2 regions of the Marinobacter sp. MIT930201 genome follow, and region 2 is predicted to be linked to the other one. Evidence: predicted binding sites of a transcription regulator. Region 2 holds the regulator's gene; the other holds the start of a gene.

What was found. The regulator sigma-54, encoded in region 2, starts transcription at its own class of promoters, with help from an activator protein. The targets are predictions, from matches to a motif close to ANTGGCATNNANNTTGCTNT.
Region 1: SIC19_RS13685 (TorF family putative porin) is a predicted target of sigma-54. The motif match lies at 2,020-2,039, and genes of this name have one in related genera.

What each region holds. Positions count from the first base shown of each region.
Region 1 is NZ_CP138916.1:2,994,704-3,002,094, reverse strand. Features, by position in the region: gene SIC19_RS13690 (TolC family protein) at 1-963, opposite strand, end outside; gene SIC19_RS13685 (TorF family putative porin) at 1,250-1,978, opposite strand; gene SIC19_RS13680 (OprO/OprP family phosphate-selective porin) at 2,259-3,344, shown strand; gene SIC19_RS13675 (hypothetical protein) at 3,738-5,156, shown strand; gene SIC19_RS13670 (hypothetical protein) at 5,240-6,595, shown strand; gene SIC19_RS13665 (hypothetical protein) at 6,910-7,391, shown strand, end outside.
Region 2 is NZ_CP138916.1:3,543,619-3,551,009, reverse strand. Features, by position in the region: gene SIC19_RS16180 (KdsC family phosphatase) at 1-427, shown strand, start outside; gene lptC (LPS export ABC transporter periplasmic protein LptC) at 428-1,018, shown strand; gene lptA (lipopolysaccharide transport periplasmic protein LptA) at 1,113-1,634, shown strand; gene lptB (LPS export ABC transporter ATP-binding protein) at 1,612-2,337, shown strand; gene SIC19_RS16160 (RNA polymerase factor sigma-54) at 2,490-4,016, shown strand; gene hpf (ribosome hibernation promoting factor) at 4,141-4,449, shown strand; gene ptsN (PTS IIA-like nitrogen regulatory protein PtsN) at 4,544-5,014, shown strand; gene rapZ (RNase adapter RapZ) at 5,043-5,924, shown strand; gene SIC19_RS16140 (HPr family phosphocarrier protein) at 5,932-6,201, shown strand; gene mgtE (magnesium transporter) at 6,314-7,391, shown strand, end outside.

The sequences.
Region 1 (7,391 bases), 550 kb from region 2:
TCTCTGCTCACCGGAATAATCATGAAAAACGGTCAAAGGCATCGACACCCCTGCACCGAAAAGGTTGGAGCCTTCCTCACGATCATAAAATCCGAAGACTTTCAGATTTGGAATCGTCAGGCTTTTCGCAACTTCAAGGCCAGATTCATCCGCTGCAATTCTGGCGGCCGCCGCTTTCAGGTCCGCTCTCTGACTCTGTGCCATCTCGACAAGCTGGCTGGTCGGAGGCAGGTCTTCGAGCGTCACATCAAGCTCGCCGGTCACCCCAACGGCATCGGAGGGGGACACCCCGAGCACTTCGGTAAGGTCAATTTTTGATTGCTCGAGCTTTTGTTCCGCCGAGGCTTTTTGATTCCGGGCCCTGGCAAGCCCAATGACTGCGGTATTGAGATCAATCCGGGTTTGTTTACCCTGTTTTACGGACATTTCAACCAGGTCTTTGGTGCGTTGCATAAGTTCAACGGCACGGGTTGCGGTTTCCAACTCTTTCTGAGCCAGCAGTATCCGGAAATAGGCGGCCCGCACCCGCGCCTTGGTGGCTACCTTCAGGTATTCAAGCTCCTGTTGCCGGGACGTGAGATTACTCCGGGCACGCGACTGCCCAAGGTCGCCGCGATTACCCATCCAGATCTCCTGAGTAACCCTCACCCCATATTCCAGGGACTCGTCGGCCTGATCCGGGGCCTGACGGGCCCCCAACTCAAACTCTGGATTGCTCGGCGCCCAGCGGCTGGCATGATCAAGCTGTCCCTGCTGTATCGAGACCGCGGCCCGCCTCAAAGCCAATACCGGGCTATTCTCGAAAGCCATCACCATGGCCTGGTTCAGGGAAACAGCCTGGCTGGCTTTGGCCTGCTGATATTCTTTCAGCGACACACTCTCTTTTGCCTGGGCCGACACCATAGGAGAGACGGCCAAGGCTCCCGGAACTATCATCGCGCACAACAACAATCGTTTGTTCATTCAGTATCATCCTGGCTGTTTGACTGAGGTCAGTGAGTCAGCATTTTTGCGTGGGAATCTGGAACGACCTTACAGACAAACCTTTAATACAGTTTGAAATTCAGGCACCGGATAAGAAATGAGCTTTGGCGGCAGGGGGGGGGCAGAGGTAAGGGCGAGGATGTCGAGTCACCGGGCGTCAAGGCAGGCGCACGATGGTGGGTTCTTGCATGATAAATAAAAACCGGCCCGTCATTTGGGCCGGCTTTTTATTCTGGATCTGAATTGCTTGTGATCACTTGGCCGATCAGAAACTCCTGCTCCAACCCAGCCAGAACTTCGGATCATCCGAGTTGACAGAGCCAAGCGCGTCGGTTGACTCAATGTCCGCGTACTCCACGTTAACACTGAAAGAACCGAAGTTTCCCGCATCCTTTGTAACGTTGGCGGCGACGTGTGAATAACTTGCCTCGCCGACAGAAGCCTTGCCGTCATCAGCGAAGTCGTAATAGCCAAGCGTCACACCGGCACTGTAGCTGTCCTCCAGAGGCACCCCAACAGAGGCGTAGTAATAGGCATCCCCCTGCACGAACACCCCATCACCACTGGTGTCGCTGTTGATCGTGTAGGCCAGGCCGATGGCCGCAATGCCATAACTGATCTCGCCGTACAGTTCGCCGAAGTCGATGGAGTCCGGCGCGTCAGGATACGCATAATAAATGTACCCAACGTCATAACCCAGTTCTTCCACAGAGCCGGAGAATCCGGCATAAAGATCAAGCTCATAGCTGGTGCCGTCACCAAAATCGACATTGGAACCCCAACCACCGGCGTAGAAGCCCGACGCATGCTCATAATCCAACCCTCCCTGGACAGCCGCAGCCCCGTCTGTCTGGGTGACGCCCCGGAACAGATAGTTGCTGCTGGCGCTCACATTTGAGCTGACGTCAGCGCTAACAATGGCGGGCGCAGCCTGAAGTGCTGCAAGCAAAGTGATACTGATAAATCCGGATTTGGTGAAAAACTGCTTCTTCATAATGGATACCTTCGGTTGGGTTTCATTGCTCCAAATATGATTTAGCAAAAGTCTTGCCACATCTTATTTATTCTTGTTTATCATTATTATAGAGACAAATCGGCACATTCTGAGCTTGCCCCCGAAAAACGACCCAACACCTAGCGCCCCAGAACCTGTCACCGGCCCGGACCAGCGCCCTGTTTTGATGCATTCTCTGTAACCATTCTGTAATCTTTGCCAAATAGACTTTAATAGCGCTTCAACACACACAAGCAAACCGAAAAAGGTGAGACAGATCATGAGCAAGAAATATTTGGGCTTGGCTTTGGCGATTTCTGCCGCTTCTGCTGCACAGGCCGGAAACGTTACGACCAGCGGCGAAGACCTTGTGATCGATACCGACAGCGGTATCAAAGTGAAAGTGTCGGATAACTCTGCGTCTTTTCAGCTCGGCGGGCGCATTCAGTGGGATTACGACGCCACGCAGTCTGACGACAACGGTGTTGACACTACCGATTTCGATGTGCGCCGGGCACGCCTCTACGCCAAGGGCCACTTTGGCGACTGGGCGTACAAGACCCAGTTCAACGTCGCTGAAAGTGATGGCGCCGACGGCGGTACTGCTGAAGACCTGTACATTCGTTACATGGGATTTGGCTCAGCTGCAACCGTGACTATCGGTAAACAGAAAGAGCCATTCGGCCTGGAAGAATTAACGAGCTCAAAAGACATCTCAGCGCTTGAGCGATCTGCCATGACCGAGCGTTATGCCCCCGGTCGCAGCGGCGGCATCCAGCTCAGCGGCAAAGGCAGCAACTGGACCTACGGTATCGGCTACTTCGAGGCAGGCGGCAATGGCAGCGACGATTTCAATAACACGGCAGTAACCGCACGGGGCACGGTTGCACCGATTCAAACGAACAATATGGTTGTTCATCTTGGTGCGGGTTATACCACGCGTGATGCCGACACTCAGGCCGATGAGGTCGATACGTTTAATCTGGAGCTCGCCGGCGCTTCCGGGCCCTTCCATGCCCAGGCCGAATATTTCGATTCCGAGGAAGGCCAGGTGGATGTTGATGGTTATTACGTACAGCTTGGCTGGATCATCACCGGCGAAAGCCGTCCTTACAAAGCCGGAGCATTCAAGCGGGTAAAACCGGCATCACCCAAAGGGGCCTGGGAAGTTGTTGCCCGCTTTGAGGATGGTGACGGAAAATACAGTGATGTGGGGCTGGCCACGACCGACGGTGAGCAAACAACACTGGGCGTTAACTATTACGCCAACAAGAATGTTCGACTTGGAATGAGCTACATGGATGGCGAAGAAGCCAATGGCGCTAGCGGAGATGAAGTGCGTGCAAGGTTGCAATATGCATTTTGACCGCACGGAATCCCCGATCAAACTTATATCTGGCTGAAAACCGATACAGAAAACATCACCATCAAAATATAATCGGAAAATTCAGCTCTGGTTAAGTTTAGCTTGATACGCTTTACCCGAGTCGAGTCAAGTCGATCATTAATGACGTGCTCTGATTTTCAGGGCAGGCACTGGCCTGCCCTGTTTTTTTTAGTGCCTGCCCCGCACCCCTGCCAGCCGGCTTTCGGGCGCCGACTGCCAGCATCTGTAAATTTGTTTTAGTGCAACACTGCCAGACACATTTTGCCGTGCCGTAGACTTGCCGATTTCAGGCTTTTCTGCTAGATAGAACACAGCCTTATTGTTTTTGGGCTGCAATAACGACAATCTCGTTCTAGAGACGCTGGAGGATCGATGAAAACAATACAAAAGCGAATCAGTCAGGGATTTTTGGGGGCGCTGATAGCCGCAAACGGCATACCTGCTGCCTTAGCGGTGGAGGTCCCGACAGCTTCAGGAATCAAGCTGGATATACTTACCCAAGGCAAGTTTCAACCAACCTATTTTTCTAATTTCGATCTGGACAGCAGCGTCGACGATGGCGCCACTGGCACTTCTGCTGGCGCTGTTCAGGTTGGAGATGAGCACGTCAGGGCTGAGGTCAGGCTTGGAGTGGTGGCGACTGGCGATAACTGGACAGGCAAAATACTTCTTGAGAATGACTTTTCCCTTGATGCCAATTCTGTTGATCGCGCATTCCGAGGCGAGAGATTTGGCCTGGAGCAGGCCTTCTTCACTTATACCTTTGATCCCGCATTTACCCTGCAGGGCGGCTGGACCTTCAAGAATCTGGACCTCGCCTCAGGCGGCCTTCTATATGGCGACGACCACCCCTTGTTCGGCGCCACCGGCAAGACCTCGTTCGGTAGCTACGATGTTTTCTGGATGCCGATTACAGATGGGCTGATTTCCAACATCCAGGCTCCTGGAGCAAACCCTGCTAACGGTGAACTGGACTGGGACGTGTTTGCTTCAAAGTTTGATTTTGATCTGGGAAAAGGTAGTCGTATCTCCCCGATCCTGACATACAGCGACAACCAGCAGCAAGGTGCAAAGGCAACCTATTACGGTGTCGAATACATCGGAAATATTGGCGCCATAAAGGTACGGGCCGAGGTGCTGGGCGTGACCGGTAGTTTCGACAATGGCGATGACATCAGTGCCTATGCCGGTTACGCGGGCCTTGAGTACCCGGTTAGTGAATCCTTCAACCCCTTTGTAGCACTACGCGTAGCAAGTGGGGATGACGACCCTACCGACAATGATGTAGAGGGCTGGCTGGGCATCACCGACATCGGCAGATATTCGCCCCTGATCGGTATTGACGGCCAGTTTATGGGATGGCAGCCAAACTCTAACCAGGCGATAGCATCGGGCCTTTTCGGTCTCGCCCTTGACCAGGCTGGCCCTGGTGGTGCTGGGTACGGCGGCATTTCCAATGCCGGCACCGGTAACAACCCAGGCCAGATCATGCTCTCTGTTGGCAGTTCGGGAAATTTAGCGTCGATCTCGCCCAAGCTGTCATATCAGGCACAGGTTTTTCCCATGTGGTTCCAGCAAACGGGCGGCCTTGAAACGCTCAGCACCGCCAGCGGATCGGTGGACAGTTATGCCGGCACCGAACTTGATGTGGCTGTAAAGTACCAGGCTAACCAGTACTTTGCTCCAAGGCTGGTACTCTCCAGTTTCCTGCCCGGCAAGGGCGTTGAGGATGCCACCGGCGCAGACGATGCGGCCTATGTTGCAATGCTCGAGCTGAACTGGAATTACTGAGCCCGGCTGATTAATAACGACTGGAAGCAATCAAGTTGAGGCGCCGGTAACGGGGCCTCAACTTTTTTAAGAGGCATAGATTTATGAAGCCGTTTTTCGTGATCTTCCTGATTTTTTCTGCCGCATCCAATGCTCAGGCCCAAGGCTACGATGTACCATTGGATTCGCTGTCGGAGTGGACAGGAAAGAAGAGCATCAGGGTGGTATCGAATATTGAGGACCTGAACACCGATAAAGAGTTTCTCGCACTGCTGGGGCGCCTCACCGTCAAGGGATTCGATGTAAAGTTTGGCAGTTCCGGACCCATCGATGAAGGCCTGACTCTTGAGGTTCTCCAGGTCAGAGATAAGACGGCACTCTCTATAAAGTCCACCGATTCTCAAAAATACTTTCTTTCCGTCCTGATTGACAAAGCCAATCAGGACGGGGGTGAAATACGAGCCGAAGCCTACACTCCGAGCATTCTCCCACTGCCGGAAGATTTCAGCCCTAAAATGGTTGAGGCGCTGCCTCGGCCCAGCCAGAAAGACAGTCAACTGGTTTTCCTGTCAGATTCGGCATTGGTACTGGGACTCTTCGATGGCGGCAGGGTTAAAAGAATTGATGAACTGACATCAGGCATCAAAAATTCGAAAGCCATTTTCTTGTCAGTTGGCCAGTCAGACTCAGATCCGAACCCGGAGGTTGCCGTAGTATGGGGTCAGGACCGGGATATTTCAGGCAAGGGACAATACACAAAGATCTTCTCTCAGCTTTTTGAAATCTCGGGGCAAACGCTGCAGGAAGAATCCGAAAAAGCCGAGAATGTGGCGTTACGGTTTATCAATAATCAGCTGCACACCCAACGATACGAGTTGCTGCAAGGTGACATTGGAAAAATAGCAGTTACTTCCGGGAAACAGACCAATGCTCGAAATGACTCCGTTGTCCCGGCCGATGCTGGAAACATGATTTTTTCCTACTTCCCTATCGACAACGCTACCTCAATCATAGTAAATGAAGCCAATCTTGAATTGCGGAACTCAAGCTGGAAGTCTTCGCCACAACTCGGGCTCGGCAAGGTATCCTCGCCAAGACTAACGAAACGCCTGAAGGACAGGAAAATCATTACATCACCCGATTACGCCTTTTCCGTTAACGAAGAACATCTGTCCATTCCCAGGAAAGCGGTTGTGAACAATGGATCGGTTGTAACCTATCTCAGAAAAAGAAGGCCGGGGCTTTCTGGCTTAACATCCGCTTCAGGACCAGATTCGTTAATCAAAGCAAGCTGGGACAGTGATACGCCCGAATCCGGGTTTTCGATTTCACCCATGCATGAAATAAGCTCTTTTATTATTGATTTTTCATATGTGAAAAATAGGGGAGCGTTTCGATTACTCGTATTAACTAATGAAGAAAGTGATAACCAGGGCGCAAGAAAAATATACATATATTGACAGGCTCAGAGCCCGGCGATGCCATCCATTGCCTACCCTGAAGACACCCTCAACACACGGCTCGCACTGACACAGATGGGGCCAAAAAACGCGCGCTTTCCTATCTTCACCGGGCTTTGCTGGGGCACAAATGCCCGGAGAGCCGCCGCACCTGCATGGTTTCCGCACACGGCGACTGGTAACCAAAAGTCTAACAGACAAAATGTTGCAATTCGACGGACAGTAATCTAATGTCTTTTTTGTAAGAAAAACAACTATGTTGTGGCTCGAAAAAAATAAATGACTTGACAAAAAGACTAAAAGGGAATGTGCACATGCGCAATAAGCTGAGAACACTCGCCGCTCCGCTGGCAATGGCTGTAGCAACAACGCCGGCTTTGGCCGCAGAGCCGGTCGGACGTGCGTCACCGACTGTAGAAGACCTGAAGGTTGAAATAAATCAACTGACAGCAGAAATGGAGAAACTTAAGAATGGCGATTCGCCCTTCACAGTGAACGGTTATTACCGCCTTCAGGCCACGTCGCAGAGCCTGGACGAGACCAACGACAACAGCAGTGCCTTTGTAGATCAGCGCCTGCGCGCAAAGATCAGCGGCGACCTCAACGATAACGTGACTGTAGTCTGGTACGGTGAGTTCGATTCTCCGTGGGGTGAGACGGGAAGCTGCCAGGGTGACAATTGCGGCAAGCTCAGCGCCGATGGCGTTGGCGTTGAAACCAAAAATGCTTACGCTGAACTGAAGGTGCCAAACAGCGACTGGAAGGTACGGGCGGGCATCCAGGGCTATGGCTTCGG
Region 2 (7,391 bases):
GATGAAAGGGTTCAACATTCTCGACGGCCTGGGCATCAAACAGGTTATGGCTGCTGGCATCAACGTTGCCGTCATTACCGGACGGCGCTCGCCGCTGACAGAGAAACGCATGAATGACCTCGGCATCCCGCACCTGATGCAAGGCCGAGAGGACAAGAAAATCGCCCTGCGGGAACTGGCTGCACGGCTGGAGATCGCGCCACACCAGATTGCCTACATGGGCGATGACCTGCCGGACCTGCCCGCAATCCGTTACGCCGGGCTGGGCATAACAGTACCCAACGGCTACTGGCTGGTGCGCCAGCACGCGGATTTTTGCACGTCGGCCGCGGGGGGTAGCGGCGCCGTCCGTGAAGCCTGCGAACTGCTGCTCTGCGCCTGCGGGCAGCTCAACGCAAGCCTGCAACCCTACCTGGAGCAGGACTGAATGGCCGCTGAAGCCCTCTTTACCCGGCCCTGGGTACGAACTCTGGGGCTGGCTGTCACGATAGTGGCACTGTTTTTCCTGCTCTGGCAAAGTGACGAGTCATCAGAGCCGGTGGATGCCGCCGCGCTGAGAGGCGAATCGGAACCAGACGGTTTCGTGGTCAATGGTCGCTATCTGTCTTTCGACGAGACCGGGCGGCTTACCGCACACTTCGAAAGCCCACGTATCGAGCAATTCGAGGCCCGCAACGAAACCATTATGGAATCGCCGAATGCGACGCTCTACGGCGAACCCGGCAACGCACCCTGGCAAGTCCAGGCCAACAAAGGCCAATTCATGGAAGCTGACGACCTGGTTTACTTGACGGGGGATGTTCGGGTGTCCCAGCAACCCCAAGGCGGGCGCCCCCTGACATTGACCACGTCAACGCTGACACTGGATAACACAGAGCGTACTGTTTACACAGACGCCCCGGTGGAACTGACCGACTCGTTCAGCCTGACCCGCGCCACCGGCATGAAGGCCTGGATTGATGACCGAATCCTCGAACTCGACTCTGACGTGGAAGGACGCTATGAGACCGGCAAGTAAATTCATGCCCAACCCTCACCGCAATAGGCACCAACCGGTGGCATCGCGCACGGCAGTCTCAGCGATTGTCCTGGCGCTGACATTGACCGTGGGCATGCCGTTCGCCGCGGCCTTTGATCTTGAGTCTGACCAACCCATCAGGGTCAATGCCGACAATGCTCGGCTCGACGAAGGCCAGGGCATTGCAACCTATACCGGCTCGGTTGAAATGAGCCAGGGCGATGCCAACCTTATGGCGGACAAGGTTGTACTCCACCGGGATGAGAATGGCGTCAGCCGCATTGAAGCCACCGGTACCCCGGCACGCTACCGCCAGCCTGCCATGGAAGGCCAGGGCGAAACCGACGCCCGCGCACTTACAATCACCTGGTCCGCCTCCGACAACCGGGTTACCTTTCGGCGCGAAGCTGTGATCGAACAGGGCGGCAACCTGTTCCGGGGCGACGTCATTCATTACGACAGCGCCGAACGCGTGGTGACCGCAGAGGGCTCTGCTGACCAGGGCGATGGCAGCGGTCGCGTCGAAATGGTCATCCAGCCACGCGGCAACTCCGGCAACAATCCAGATAACAACCCTAACGGACAGGATACCGATGGCAGTTCTCAGGGCCAGTAACCTCGCAAAAAGCTACAAACAGAAGAAGGTCGTCATCGACGTTTCCCTGGAAATTCGCAGTGGCGAGATCGTCGGCTTGCTCGGCCCCAACGGCGCGGGCAAAACGACGTGTTTCTACATGATTGTTGGCCTGGTTTCCGCCGACAACGGTCGCATCACCATCGACAATCAGGACATCACGCCCCTGCCCATGCACGGCCGTGCCCGCAAGGGAATCGGGTACCTGCCCCAGGAAGCATCCGTGTTTCGCAAGCTCACCGTGCGCGACAACATACTGGCGATCCTGGAAACCCGCCGCGAACTCAAACGCGCTGACCGGGAGGCCAAGTTAGAGGAACTGCTTGAAGAGTTTCACATTACCCACATCCGCGATAGTGTCGGCATGGCCCTGTCAGGCGGTGAGCGACGGCGGGTGGAAATTGCCCGGGCGCTGGCGATGGAACCGGCGTTCATCCTGCTGGACGAGCCCTTCGCCGGTGTCGACCCGATCTCCGTGAGCGACATCAAGCAGATTATCCGACACTTGCGGGACAAGGGTATCGGCGTACTGATCACCGACCACAACGTGCGGGAAACCCTCGACATCTGCGAGAATGCGTACATTGTCAGCGGCGGCCACATCATTGCCTCTGGTAATTCGGACGATATACTGGCCAACCAGCAGGTCAAGGAAGTGTATCTAGGCAACGAGTTTCGCCTGTAGTAGACTCGGCAAAGAACTTGCTTGGTGCGGCAAGTAGCCAGCATACAAAGAGTTTTTGTGCAACCCCGGCTCCAGAAAGCGCCCTGATGACGTAAAGAGAGAGCCTGAGTGACGGAAGAGAGAGACCGAGTGACGGATCCTGAACCATGGTTATGAAAGCCTCACTACAGTTAAAGCTGGGTCAAAGCCTGACCATGACGCCCCAGCTGCAACAGGCTATCAGGCTTCTGCAGCTCTCCACCCTGGACCTCCAGCAGGAAATCCAGCAGGCACTGGAATCCAACCCAATGCTGGAAACCTCGGAAGACGACGACAACCAGAATCCGGAATCAACGGACAGTGACAACGAGTCGTCTGAAACAGCGTCAACCGAGGAATCCAACACCGCTTCAGACACTGCTACCGAGTGGGACGAATCCGAAAATGGACCTGACTGGTCATCAGAAACGGACAGTCCCGACACCATTCCCGATGATCTTCCCGTCGACACCGCCTGGGATGACATTTACCAGTCAGCCCCCGCGTCAGCAGCCCGTAACGACGACGAAAACGACCACGACTTCGAAACCCGTAACTCCCCCACCGAAACGCTCCAGGACCACCTGGAATGGCAACTGAACCTGACGCCCATGAGCGAGCGGGATCAGGCCATCGCCCATGCCCTGATGGATGCGGTTGATAACCACGGCTACCTGACCTCTCCGCTTGAAGAAATTCATTCAGGCATGGTGGACGAATCCGACGAAGACCCGCTGGAACTGGACGAAGTGGAAGCCGTTCTTCATCGCCTGCAGCACTTCGATCCACCCGGCGTGTTCGCCCGTGATCTGCAGGAATGCCTGCTGATCCAGCTGAACCAACTGCCCCCGGAAACACCCTGGCTGGCTCAGGCGCGACTGGTGATTACCCACTACATAAACCTGCTGGGTAACCGCGATTACGCCCAGCTGTTGCGCCGCAGCCGCCTGAAAGAAGAACAGCTACGGGATGTCCTGGCACTTATTACCGGTTTGAACCCCCGCCCCGGCGACACCCTGGACCAGGCCGAGCCGGACTATGTCATCCCGGATGTGATCGTGCGCAAGCACAATGAGCGCTGGCGCGTGGAACTGAATCCTGAAATTGCACCACGCATTCGTGTGAATGCAAGCTATGCTTCTCTTATAAAGCGTGCGGACAGCAGCGCCGACAACACCTACCTGCGGGACCAGTTGCAGGAGGCAAAGTGGTTCATCAAGAGCCTGCAGAGCCGCAACGAAACCCTGCTCAAGGTGGCCACGCGCATTGTCGAGCACCAGCAGGGGTTTCTGGACCATGGCGAGGAAGCCATGAAACCATTGATTCTCTCGGATATTGCCCAGGCGGTGGAAATGCACGAGTCGACCATTTCAAGGGTCACCACCCAGAAATACATGCACACACCGCGGGGCATATTTGAACTTAAGTATTTTTTCTCGAGCCATGTCAGTACCGACGAAGGTGGAGAGTGCTCATCCACGGCAATCCGCGCGATGATCAAGAAGCTGATTGCAACGGAAACTCCGAAAAAGCCATTGAGCGATAGCAAAATTGCAGCCATGCTAGGAGACCAGGGTATAAAGGTGGCTAGACGAACCGTGGCCAAGTATCGCGAGGCAATGCACATTCCTCCGTCCAACGAGCGAAAGCGATTGGTGTAGGAAGCGTCTGTTCCCGGCCTCACGGGGAGAGCCCTTTCCTGAAAGTATACCGCCTGCAGCATAACGCTGTGGCACACAGCCGGTATCCTAACGGGTGCCGGCAAGCTGAAAACAGGAGAAGCCTATGCAACTCAATATTTCAGGCCATCACGTAGAACTGACTCCCGCACTGAAAGATTACGTATCAGGCAAATTTGAAAAGCTTGAGCGGCACTTCGACCATATCAGCAATTGCCAGGTTACCCTTGAGGTGGAAAAAGTGCGCCAGATGGCGGAAGCTACGCTTCACGTGATAGGTGGTGAGATTCACGCAAAGGCCGAAAACAGCGATATGTACGCTGCCATTGATGGACTGGTAGACAAGCTGGACAGGCAGATTCTGAAGCACAAGGAAAAGAACGTAGACCGGATGCACGGGAATGGCGCCCGCTAGGACGACGCCCCGGCATGACAGTTAATCGAGCTGCGGCACTGGCTAACCATGCAATAGGTGCCGCAGCCTTTTTTTACGGAAATGCAGTCGATTCATGACCGACACATCCCTGACTATCGAGAACATTCTCGCGCCGGAGCTAACCCTTTGCCGGGTGCCTGCCTCCAGCAAAAAGCGGGTTATGGAAACCATTGCCGAGCAGATCCAGCAGCACGACTCTTTGCTCAGCGACACCCAGATATTCACCAACCTGGTCGCGCGGGAGCGACTGGGGAGCACAGGCATCGGACAGGGCATCGCGATCCCCCATTGCAGGCTGGAAGGGCTGGATCACGTGGTCGGCGTATTGCTGACCCTGGAAGAAGGCGTTGCGTTCGATGCTATCGACAATCAGCCGGTGGACCTCGTCTTCACCTTGATTGTCCCCAAGGAAGCCACCAGCGAGCATCTTGAGCTTTTGAGCCAGCTTGCCGAAAAGTTCAACGAGCGTGCATTCTGCGACCAGCTGCGTCAGTGCACTGATGCAGGCTCTCTCTATCGCCGGATGACAGCCGAGACAGGCTGAACCACTCCACATCCAAGGTGAACGGGCTATGAAACTGATCATCGTCAGCGGCCGATCAGGTTCCGGGAAAAGTACCGCGTTACATGTTCTGGAAGACCTGGGCTTTTACTGCATTGACAACCTGCCCATTGGCCTCCTGTTCCCCCTCACGCAGGAAGCCACCAACCAGAACTCTCCCAGCCGGCTGGGAAAGATGGCGGTCAGCATCGATGCCCGTAACCTTTCCGGAGAATTGAGCAACTTCGAGGATATCTACCGCAGCCTTCAGGATACTGGCGTAACCATCGAGATCATCTATCTCGACGCCGATGAACAGTCTCTTCTGCAGCGCTTCCATGCCACGCGCCGAAAGCATCCACTGAGTGATGACAAGACCTCCCTGAGGGAGGCCATCGGTAACGAAAAGAAGCTTCTGGAGCCGCTCTCCAAGCTGGCAGACCTCTACATCGACACCACGGGGCTGTCCATGTATGAGCTCCGGGATATGGTGAAGCAGCGGGTTGCGGGCAGGCGTCACCAGGAACTGGCGCTGCTGTTCCAGTCGTTCGGGTTCAAGCACGGTGTACCGTTGGATTCGGACTATGTGTTCGATGTGCGCTGCCTGCCCAATCCCTATTGGGACACCAGCCTTCGGCAGTTTGTGGGCACCGACCAGCCGGTTATCGATTTCCTGGAAAAGGAGCCGTTGAGCCGTAAGATGGTCGAGGACCTGACCCAATTCCTGGAAAACTGGCTACCCTCGTTCTCAGACAGCAACCGCAGCTATATGACCATATCCATCGGCTGCACCGGTGGCCAGCATCGCTCGGTTTATATCTGCGATCAGCTCGGCCGCTATTTCTCGGGCAAATACAGCAATGTGCAGGTTCGCCACACCGAACTGCCCCACCTGCAAAGCAGGGAAAGCTGAACCGCCTATGATCCGCCGCCCCATTACCATCATCAACAAACTTGGGCTCCATGCCCGGGCCGCAGCCAAACTGGTGGGCAAGGCATCTGAATTCGACAGCAGCATTCAGATCAGTCGCAAAGGGCGACAGGTGGACGCCAAAAGCATCATGCCAGTCATGATGCTCGCCGCCAGCCAGGGATCAGAGGTAGAGCTGATTGTAGACGGTCCGGATGAGTCCGAAGCTGTCGATGCGCTGGTTACGCTGATCAACGACTACTTCGGGGAAGGCGAATAACCACCTCCACACTGGACATCCTTGCCCGTCTACGGCATTCACCTACAACTCTTCCTCACCTATGTTGCCTAACTTCGCTATAATACGAGGGTTTTCTGACCGTGGGTGATCCATGACCGATATTCTGGAGAAAAGCCAAGCGCGCCAACGCCTTCGCTCCCTGAGCGAAGCGCTGGACAGTGGCGCCCTGAAACAGGTTGCCCGCATCCTGAATGGTGGCCTGAGCCCCAGTGACATCGCCCACCTGCTGGAATCATCGCCACCGCGCCAGCGTGCCCTGCTCTGGAACCTGGTCGACAAGCAGCTTGAAGGCGAAGTTCTCCAGTATCTGAACGACGATATCCGAGGTTACTTCCTGAGCCAGCTGAACGCTCAGGAACTCGCTGACATCATCGAGGATTTCGAGTCGGACGATCTGGCCGACTTACTGCAGCAGTTGCCCGACACGGTCATCCAGGAAGTCCTGGACACCATGGACGAGCAGGACCGTCAACGCGTCGAGGAAGTCCTCTCCTACCCGGAAGATACCGCCGGCGGCCTGATGAACACGGACACCATTACGGTGCGCCCGGACATCAGTATCGACGTGGTTTTGCGCTACCTGCGCCGTCATCGCAACCTGCCGCCGATGACGGATAGTCTTATCGTGGTCAGCCGGCGCGACGAGTTCATCGGCATGTTGCCCATCACCAAAATGCTCGTATCCAACCCGGCGGCAACCGTGCGGGAAGTGATGGACACGGACATCGAACCGATACCGGTTACGCTGTCCGACACCAAGGTGGCAACCCTGTTCGAACGTTACGACCTGATCTCAGCACCCGTGGTCAGTGAGGAAGGCCGACTCCTGGGCCGAATCACCATCGATGACGTGGTTGACGTTATTCGCGAAGACGCAGACCACTCCCTGATGAGCATGGCCGGCCTTGATGAAGACGAAGACACCTTCGCGCCGATTCTGAAGACCACCCGGCGCAGGGCCGTGTGGCTGGGCATCAACCTGCTCACAGCCTTTACCGCTTCGGCCGTGATCGGGCTGTTTGAGGCGACCATCGAGAAGGTTGTGGCCCTGGCGGTATTGATGCCCATCGTGGCATCCATGGGCGGCATCGCCGGCAGTCAGACCCTGACCCTGGTCATCCGCGGCATGGCCGTGGGACAGATCAGTGGCGCTAACGTGGGTTGGCTGC